Regions from separate parts of the Arthrobacter sp. PAMC25564 genome, predicted to be linked through region 1. Evidence: predicted binding sites of a transcription regulator. Region 1 holds the regulator's gene; the other holds the start of a gene.

Evidence for each region. The regulator HrcA, encoded in region 1, represses chaperone genes, less so after heat shock. The targets are predictions, from matches to a motif close to TTNGCACTCGNNNNNNNCGAGTGCNAA.
Region 2: the regulator HrcA is predicted to act here: its motif matches at 2,011-2,037, upstream of groL (chaperonin GroEL).

What each region holds. Positions count from the first base shown of each region.
Region 1 is NZ_CP039290.1:2,572,085-2,577,002, forward strand. Features, by position in the region: gene hemW (radical SAM family heme chaperone HemW) at 1-402, shown strand, start outside; gene E5206_RS12020 (DUF4870 domain-containing protein) at 460-879, opposite strand; gene E5206_RS12025 (DUF3097 domain-containing protein) at 1,018-1,866, opposite strand; gene hrcA (heat-inducible transcriptional repressor HrcA) at 2,123-3,136, shown strand; gene dnaJ (molecular chaperone DnaJ) at 3,259-4,386, shown strand; gene E5206_RS12040 (16S rRNA (uracil(1498)-N(3))-methyltransferase) at 4,389-4,918, shown strand, end outside.
Region 2 is NZ_CP039290.1:4,101,930-4,106,847, reverse strand. Features, by position in the region: gene E5206_RS18885 (LytR C-terminal domain-containing protein) at 1-243, shown strand, start outside; gene E5206_RS18880 (cold-shock protein) at 403-606, shown strand; gene E5206_RS18875 (ABC transporter substrate-binding protein) at 657-1,880, shown strand; gene groL (chaperonin GroEL) at 2,219-3,853, shown strand; gene E5206_RS18865 (ribonuclease HI family protein) at 3,946-4,918, shown strand, end outside.

The sequences.
Region 1 (4,918 bases):
CGCACGCCGGAGCAGGCCTGCCGGCACAACCTCGCCTACTGGCGCGGGGACGACTGGTGGGGGATCGGTCCGGGCGCGCACTCACACGTCGGCGGTGTCCGCTGGTGGAACGTCAAGCACCCCACCGCATATGCGGGACGGCTCGGTTCAGGCGTGTCGCCCGCCGCCGGACGGGAAACGCTCGACGCCGAAACCCGCAACGTGGAGCGCGTTATGCTCGAGGCCCGGCTCAACTCGGGGCTGGAGACCGCAGGGCTGGGGGATACCGGACGCCATGCCGTCGCCGGGCTCATCGCCGACGGCCTCGTGGACCCGGCCGTGGCTTTCAAGGGCCGCCTGGTCCTCACGCTCAAGGGCAGGCTCCTCGCCGACGCCGTCGTCCGCAGGCTCCTGCCGGACTGACCCGGCCGGCCGGCGGCACGCCTGGGGAACAGCGCCCCCGGGGAGTTGGCGGCGGCCCTACTTGATCCAGCGCAGGTTGAACTCGTAGCGGTGCGGCTGGCCACGGTTGACGTGGATGCCCGCCGCGACGGAGAAACACGTGACCGCAATCCAGATCACGGTGGCCAGGACCGCGAAGAGGTTGCCCACCACCGGCAGGAACACCAGGATGTTCGCCAGCACCGCGGCAATCGTGGGCGGAAGCGTGAAGTTGAGCGCTTCCTTGGACTCCTGGGCCGTGAACGGGCCGCGGTCCTTGAAAATCAGATAGATCAGCAACGACGGTACACAGCCAAGGATTCCGCCAAAGTGCGCCAGGGTGGCCCACTGCCGGTCCTCGTTTGCCGTCAGCGGCAGCGCATTTGCGGGAACGCCATGGTACGGGGGCTGGCCATGGCCGGCCTGGTGGCCCGTGTGTTCGCGTGCGTCATCTGCCACGGTTACATCCTTCGGATTGCGGTGGTGCGTTGGTGCCTGGGAGAGCCGGGCCCCGCATGGAGCCGCCGTACCAAGAATACTTGCCTGGGCGTGAAAAGTGGATCGGGCCCGGCCGTGATGGTGCGCCGGGCGGAATGCCTAGGGCACGGTGAGGAAGTCGATGACCTCCTCCACCCGGCCCAGCAGGGAAGGTTCGAGGTCGGCGTAGCTGCGGACAGCGCCGAGGAGCTTCTGCCAGCCCAGCCCGATGTCCTCCTTGGTGCTGTGCGGCCAGCCGAAGGCCGTCAGGATGCCGGTCTTCCAGTCCATCCCGCGCGGGATCACCGGCCACTGCTCAATGCCCAGGACTGCGGGGCGGATGGCCTGCCAGACGTCCACATAGGGGTGGCCCACGATCAGCACGTTCCCTGCGGCGCCAGGGGAGGCCATGACCGCGGCCGCAATCCTGGATTCCTTGGAATCCGGCACAAGGTGGTCCACCAGCACCCCGAGCCGCCGGCCCGGGCCCGGGCGGAAGGCCGCCACGGCGCCGGCGAGGTCATCAATGCCGTGCAGCGGCTCGACCACAATGCCTTCCACCCGGAGGTCGTCGCCCCAGACCCTTTCGACGAGTTCGGCGTCGTGTTTGCCTTCCACCCAGATCCGGCTGGCCTTCGCCACCTGGGCGCGCTGGCCCTCAACCCGGACCGATCCCGAGGCAGTGCGGGTGGGAGCGGGGGCCGGGTTCTTCCGGGGTGCCGGGGGCATCAGGCGGATGGGCTGGCCGTCCAGCAGGAAACCGAAACCCAGCTGGAAGGACCGGGACTTGCCCCGGCGGTCCTCGAGGGCCACGACATGCATCCCGCCGGACTTCTCGACGCGCGTGACCGCGCCGACCCAGCCGGTCTGCACTTCCTCGAGCACCATGTCCCGTTCCACCGGAACCTCGGGGAGTTGCGTCTTGGCGGGAGCGGACAGGTCCTGGGGTCCCCAGTTCTGGTACGACATCTCTTACACACTGCTTTGCACTCGGAATGTACGGCGGTCAGGGAAACGATCGAGGGGCGGCCGGGCTGTGCCCGGAAACAGCTACGCCCGGAAACACCAGCCCGGGAGTAACGCCCGGAGCGAATCCAATGCTAACAACGCGGCGACTCATATTAGACTGGTTAGCACTTAGGTATGTCGAGTGCTAACCGCGGGCCGCTTTTACCGGCAGGCGGCGGGCGGCACCGCATGCGGGAAAGCCGATTGGAGGTGGAGCGTGAGCGAACCGCGCAAACTCGAAGTGCTGCGCGCCATCGTGGAGGACTACGTCCATTCCCGCGAGCCCGTTGGCTCCAAGGCACTCGTTGAACGGCACCACCTCGGCGTGTCCAGCGCCACCATCCGCAACGACATGGCCGCCTTGGAAGACGAGGGACTGATCACGGCCCCGCACACCAGTGCCGGACGGATCCCCACGGACAAGGGCTACCGGCTCTTCGTGGACCAGATTTCGGCGGTCAAGCGGCTTTCCCCCGCGGAACGCCGTGCGATCCAGGCGTTGCTGGAGGGCTCGGACGACCTCGACGACGTGCTGGACCGGACCGTCCGGCTGCTCGCGCAGCTGACCAACCAGGTCGCCGTCGTGCAGTATCCGCATCTGAGCCGCGCCCGCGTGCGGCATATCGAATTTGTGCTGCTCGCGCCCCGGAAGGTGCTGGCCGTGCTGATTGCGGATACCGGCAAGGTGGAACAGCGCATCATCGACATCGGCCGGGACCTGCCCGACGACGCCCTCGCGGAGCTGCGGAACCAGTTCCTCGGCAGCCTGTCCGGCACCCCGCTGAACCTGCTGCCGCAGAACCTGCAGGCCGTCGTCGCGAGCTGCCAGCCGGTCCGGCGCGCCGCGGCCCAGTCGCTGGCCCGCGGCCTCGAAGCCCTTGCCGCCAGCAGCCGCGAAGAGCGCATGGTGATGGCCGGGACGGCGAACCTTGCCCGTTCCAACGTTGATTTCCCGCTGAGCATCGGCCCGGTGCTCGAAGCGCTGGAAGAGCAGGTGGTCATGCTCCGCCTGCTCAGCGAGATGGCCGAGGACCCGCGCGGCGTGACGGTGAGCATCGGACGGGAAAACCCGTATGACGGGCTGGCCGAGGCCTCCGTGGTCGCGACGGGTTACGGCCCGGATGCCACGGCCAAGGTCGGCGTGCTGGGCCCCACGCGGATGGACTATCCAACCACCATGGCGGCCGTCCGTGCGGTGGCCCGCTACCTTTCGAGGATCCTCGGACCCTGAAGAACCGGCCCTGAAGCGCCGGGACGGCTCAGCCGGCAGCGCCGCGGGCCGTCGCACACTGGACTTTTTGCCCCTTACCGGCAGTACAACACCGGCAGTACAACGAGGAAGAGAAACGAACTTTGAGCAGCCATTACGACGTTCTTGGAGTCTCCCGCGAAGCGACGGGGGAAGAGATCAAAAAGGCTTACCGCAAGCTGGCACGGAACCTGCACCCGGACGTGAACCCCGGGGATGATGCCTCTGACCGTTTCAAGGCGGTCACGCACGCCTACGAGGTGCTGTCCGATCCGCAGAAACGCCGGATCTACGACACCACCGGCAATGAAAACGGCACCGACAACGGCTTCGGCGGCGGCAGCTACTCCGGCCAGGGCTTCGCCTTCCAGGACATCTTCGAGACCTTCTTCGGCGCCGGCGGCCAGTCCGGCCCGGCGTCCAGGGTCCGCCGCGGCCAGGACGCCCTGATCAGCGTGCGGATCGACCTGCGTGACGCCGTGTTCGGCGTCAACAAGAAGCTCGAAGTCGACACCGCCGTCACCTGCCCCACCTGCGAAGGCTCCTGCTGCCGCGATGGCAGCCACCCGGAACGCTGCGACATCTGCGGCGGCAGCGGCCAGGTCCAGCGAGCCGTCCGCTCCATCCTCGGCCAGGTCATGACCACCGCCCCCTGCGGCACCTGCGAGGGCTTCGGCACGGTCATCAAGGATCCCTGCAACGAGTGCAGCGGCCAGGGCCGGATCCGCAGCCGCCGTTCCCTGACCGTCAAGGTTCCGGCCGGCGTCGCCACCGGAACGCGCATCCAGCTTTCGGGTCAGGGCGAGGCGGGCCCCGCCGGCGGCCCCGCCGGCGACCTCTACGTGGAGATCCGGGTCAACAACGACGCCACCTACGTCCGCGAGGGCGATGACCTGCACGCCAGCCTCAACATTCCGATGACGGCCGCCGCCCTCGGCACCGAGCTCAGCCTCGACACCTTCGACGGTCCGCAGGAGATTGATGTCAAGGCTGGTACCCAGTCCGGCGAGGTCATCACCCTGCGCGGACTCGGCGTCACCCACCTGCGCGGCTACGGCCGCGGAGACCTCAAGGTCCACCTCCAGGTGGATACCCCGGCCAAGCTCGACGGCGCCCAGGAAGACCTGCTCCGGCAGCTCGCCAAGCTGCGCGGCGAACAGTTCACCGAGGGCAAGCTCGCCGCCAGCGGCGGCGTGTTCGCCAAGCTCCGGGACCGGCTCGGGAACCTGTAGCGGTGAGCAACCCGGTCTTCTTCACCGCCCCAGGGACCCTCGATGCGCAGGTCCCCGGTTCGACCTTCCGCCTGGAGGGAGCCGAGGCCCGCCACGCGGTCACCGTAAAGCGTCTCGCCGTCGGTGAGACTGTGGACGTCGCCGACGGCGCGGGCAAGCGGCTCACCGGCACCGTGACCGCCGCCGCACCCGGCGCGTTGACCGTGGAGTGCGCGGACCTCGCCGTGGAACCCCGGCCTGATGTCCGGCTGGTCCTCGTGCAGGCCCTCGCCAAGGGCGACCGCGACGAGCTCGCGGCCGAGACCGCCACCGAGCTGGGCATCGACGCGGTCGTCCCCTGGCAGGCGGAGCGTTCCATCGTCCGGTGGAAGGCCGAGCGGGCCGTGAAGGCCCACGCCAAATGGCAGTCGGTCGTCACGGCTGCTGCGAAACAGGCGCGGCGGGCCTGGATCCCGGAGGTGCGGGCCGCCGTCGACGGCCCCGGCCTGCAGGCGGCCGTGGCCGCCGCGGACCTCGCGGTCATCCTGCACGA
Region 2 (4,918 bases), 1.5 Mb from region 1:
GGGACAACCACGGCCGGGCTTGCCAGCCGGGTGGGCGGCACCGTCTCGACAGCGGGCTGGACACTCGGCACCCTGGGCAACTGGCCCGGCACACGGCAGTCCACCTCCGTCATCTTCTACAGCGGCGCAGCGCAGCAGGGCAACGCCGAGGCCCTGAGCGCGCTCCTTGGCATCCCGACCATGGTGCAGTCCGCCGAATTCAAGGTCCCGCTCGTCGTCGTGCTGGGGCCAGGCTTCCAGTAGCCCGATCCGGTGACGCCTGCATAACTATTCGCCGCCGACCCGGCCCGCATGCCGCCCCCGTGCGCGATGCTTTAGGTACTGTATCTGCGGACTTCGTTTCGCATTCTGCGGCGCACATCGTGGTGGGCCGTCCGCCAGCTAACTGAAAGTGTGGACATCATGGCACTGGGAACCGTCAAATGGTTCAACGCCGAAAAGGGCTACGGCTTCATCACCGTGGACGGTTCGGGGGACGATGTCTTCGTGCACTGGTCCGCGATCCTCGGGGAAGGCTACCGCGCCCTCGACGAGGGCCAGCGGGTCGAGCTTGAGGTCGGCGAGGGCGAGAAGGGCCCGCAGGCCGAAAGCGTCCGGCCCGCCTAGTGGCTGTCCCCGGAGCGGTCGGCGCCGGTGCTGTCATGACTGTTGCCGTCATGACTGTTGCTGCCATGACAGGGTGTGCGGGGCCGTCGGGCAGCGCCCGCGTGACCACGGCTCGTGCGAGTGGCGACGGAACGCTGCGGATCGGCCTGATCCTGGACAACACAGGGCGGCAAGACTTCCTGAACGCGCCCCAATTGGCTGCGGCACGGCTCGCCATCAAGGAAATCAATGCTGCGGGCGGCCACAAGGGCAAGCCCGTGGAGTTGCTGCCCGAGACGGTCAGCCAGGACTCGGCAGCCCAGGCGAAGTCACTTGTGGCGGCCAGGGCCGACGTCGTCATCGGCCCGACAGACTCCAGCCGTGCCCCCGGCGCGATTGATGTTCTTTCCAATGCCAAGGTGGCGGTCATTTCCCCCGCGAACTCGGCCAACGGGCTCAGCAGGTACAAGAGCGGCGGCTACTACTTCCGCACCGCGGCCGCCGACACCGCCCAGGCCCCCGTCCTCGTCAAGCTCGCGAAGGACAATGGCGCCAGGACCGTCGCCGTTGTCCACGAAGAGGGCAGCTACGGCAAGGACGTCTCCGCGGCCGTTACCACGGCAGCCCGGCAGGCCGGGCTGGATCCGGTAGCCGACGCGGAGTTCAAACCCGGCCAGGCCCAGCAGGCCGCCGTAGCGGCCAGGGCCGCGGCACCCGATGATGTCATCCTGATTGCCCGCGACGGCGCCCAGGGCGCCATTGCCGAACTGAACAACGTTGGCCAGGCTGGCAAGAAGCTGATCCTCAGCGACGGCGCCGTCAACCAGTACGGGTCCGGCCTCGGCTCCCGGGCTCTCGACGGCGCCCGGGGAATCCTGCCCGGCGTCTTTCCCACAGTGGACTTCCAGTCAAAGCTGGTGGCCGTCGATCCGGGCCTGAAAGACATGACCTTCGCCGCGGAGACCTACGACGCCGTCATCCTGGCCGCCGTCGCAGCCGCCGCGGCCCAGGACGACGCCGGCACATCCATCGCCGCTAACCTGGTGGCCGTGTCCGGCGGAATGGCAGCCGGCGGCACGCAGGTCTCGGGCGAGTCCACGGCCTGCCACAGCTACCAGGAATGCGCCGATGCGATCCGTGCGGGCAAGCGACCCGACTATGATGGCGAGTCCGGCCGGATCAACTTCGATGCCAACGGCGACGTCACCGCGGCCAACTACATGGTCTACAGCTACGGGGCGGACAACAAGGCCACGATGAGCGGCAGCGAAACGGCCAGCAGCACCGGCGGCTGATCGCTCGTAGCGTATTGCGATGAAGCACTGTGCCGGTACAGTGCCGAAACGCCGCCGATACAGAGCCGCAACGGCGGTGTCGCGTGTCTCCGCTGCTTGCACTCTCCCCGGGGGAGTGCTAATTATTGATTTAGCACTCCCGAGTATTGACTGCTAAAACAACGCCCGGTCCGCCCGGTCGCGAAGTGGCGCAGCCGGTCTGGGAGCGAAAGAAATACCTGGCTGGGGTGAGATCCCGGCCCGGCGGCATACAGAGGCCGCCGGGCAAGGATCGTCCGTCGCGGGCACCGCAGCGTAGGTTCATTCTTAACGTCTGTCCCGAAAGGACTACTGCCGTTATGGCCAAGATCATTGCATTTGATGAAGAGGCACGCCGCGGTCTTGAGCGGGGCCTGAACATCCTCGCCGACGCCGTCAAGGTCACCCTCGGCCCGCGTGGACGCAACGTCGTCCTCGAAAAGAAGTGGGGCGCCCCCACGATCACCAACGATGGTGTTTCCATCGCCAAGGAGATCGAGCTGGACGATCCTTTCGAGAAGATCGGCGCCGAGCTGGTCAAGGAAGTTGCCAAGAAGACGGATGACGTCGCCGGCGACGGCACCACCACCGCCACCGTGCTTGCACAGGCCCTGGTCAAGGAAGGCCTGCGCAACGTCGCGGCCGGCGCCGACCCGCTGTCCCTGAAGCGCGGCATCGAGAAGGCGGTTGAAGCCGTCACCCGTGAGCTCCTGGCTTCCGCGAAGGAAATTGAAACCAAGGAAGAGATCGCCGCTACGGCCTCCATCTCCGCCGGTGACAACGAGATTGGCGCCCTGATTGCCGAAGCCCTGGATAAGGTCGGCAAGGAAGGCGTCATCACCGTCGAGGAGTCCAACACCTTCGGCCTCGAGCTTGAGCTCACCGAGGGCATGCGCTTCGACAAGGGTTACATCTCCGCTTACTTCGTCACCGACGCCGAGCGCCAGGAAACGGTCCTTGAGGATCCGTACATCCTGATCGTCAACTCCAAGATCTCCAGCGTCAAGGACCTGGTTGCGATCCTCGAAAAGGTCATGCAGTCCGGCAAGCCGCTGCTGATCATTGCCGAGGACATCGAGGGCGAGGCCCTGGCCACCCTGATCGTCAACAAGATCCGCGGCACCTTCAAGTCCGTCGCCGTCAAGGCTCCGGGCTTCGGTGACCGCCGTAAGGCCCAGCTCGCCGACATCGCCATCCTCACCGGTGGCCAGGTCATCGCCGAGGAAGTCGGCCTCAAGCTTGAGACCGCCGGCCTCGAACTCCTGGGCAAGGCCCGCAAGGTCACCGTGACCAAGGACGAGACCACAATCGTCGAGGGTGCTGGCGACGCTGACCAGATCGCCGGCCGCGTGTCCCAGATCCGCGCCGAGATCGAAAACTCCGATTCGGATTACGACCGCGAGAAGCTGCAGGAGCGCCTGGCCAAGCTGGCCGGCGGCGTTGCAGTCATCAAGGCCGGTGCCGCAACCGAAGTTGAGCTCAAGGAACGCAAGCACCGCATTGAGGACGCTGTCCGCAACGCGAAGGCTGCTGTGGAAGAGGGCATCGTCGCCGGCGGTGGCGTTGCCCTGATCCAGGCCGGTGCCAAGGCATTCGCGAACCTGCAGCTCTCCGGCGACGAGGCAACCGGGGCGAACATCGTCCGCGTTGCCATCGACGCGCCGCTCAAGCAGATCGCCTTCAACGCCGGCCTCGAGCCGGGCGTTGTGGTCGACAAGGTCCGCGGACTGCCTGCAGGCCACGGCCTGAACGCAGCAACCGGCGAGTACGTGGACCTGCTGGCTGCCGGCATCAACGACCCGGTCAAGGTCACCCGCTCTGCCCTGCAGAACGCGGCTTCCATCGCCGGCCTGTTCCTCACCACCGAGGCCGTTGTGGCCGACAAGCCGGAGAAGAACTCCCCGGCCATGGGCGGCGACGACATGGGCGGCATGGGCGGCATGGGCGGTTTCTAACCACCCGGCCCCAAGCCACCAGGACATGCAGATCGACGACGGCGGTCCCACCTTCGGGTGGGGCCGCCGTCGGCGTCTGGCAGGATGGACCAGTGACGATTACAGCAGCGGCCGATGGTTCGGCTTTAGGAAATCCCGGCCCGGCTGGATGGGCGTGGTACGTGAATGACGACTGCTGGCGGGCCGGCGGCTGGCCCCATGGCACCAACAACCAAGGCGAGCTGATGGCGGTCCTGGACCTGTTCCGGTCCACGGCGCACCGTCCCGGCGAGGAATTACACATCCTCTGCGACAGCCAATACGTCATCAACTCCGTGACCAAGTGGATGCCGGGCTGGAAGCGCAAGGGCTGGCGCAAGGCCGACGGCAAACCGGTGCTGAATGTGGAGCTGCTCAAGGAGATCGACCAGGCCCTTGCCGGCCGCAAGTACACCTTCGAATGGGTGCGCGGCCACGCGGGGCACGACCTTAACGAGGCAGCCGACGACCGCGCCAGGGCGGCTGCCACGGCTTACCAGCAGGGTGTTGCCGTGCGTCAGGGCCCTGGCTTCGGTCCGACGCCGGCCGGAACGGCTCCCGAAGGTGCTGCGCCTGCGGTGCCGGCAGTGCCGGCAGTGCCGACGGCGGCTCCCGCAGCGCCACCGCTCGGCCAGCCGGATCTGTTCGGTGAACCGGATCTCTTCAGCGAGCTCGCAGAGGACACCACACCGGCACCCGGCACCGATGCCAGCCCCGAGGCCATCGTCGAGTCCTTGGAGCGTGAGCTCCTCCGTCCGGAAACCCGGGCGGATATGGGGCGCACCGGAGTGCTGCTGCACCCCGACTTCACGGAGATCGGCAGCTCAGGCCGGATCTGGACGCGGGATGCCCTGATGATGGCGCTGCAGGATGACCCGGACGGCCCGACGGAATTCGAACTGCTGGGTGCGGAACGGCTGGGTGAGAGCACTGTGCTCCTGACGTACCGCAGCTACGCCCGCGCGGGCACGGCACTGCGCAGCTCCCTATGGGTCCGTGACGGCACTCAATGGCGCCTCCGCTTCCACCAGGGCACGCCCGAGGTCT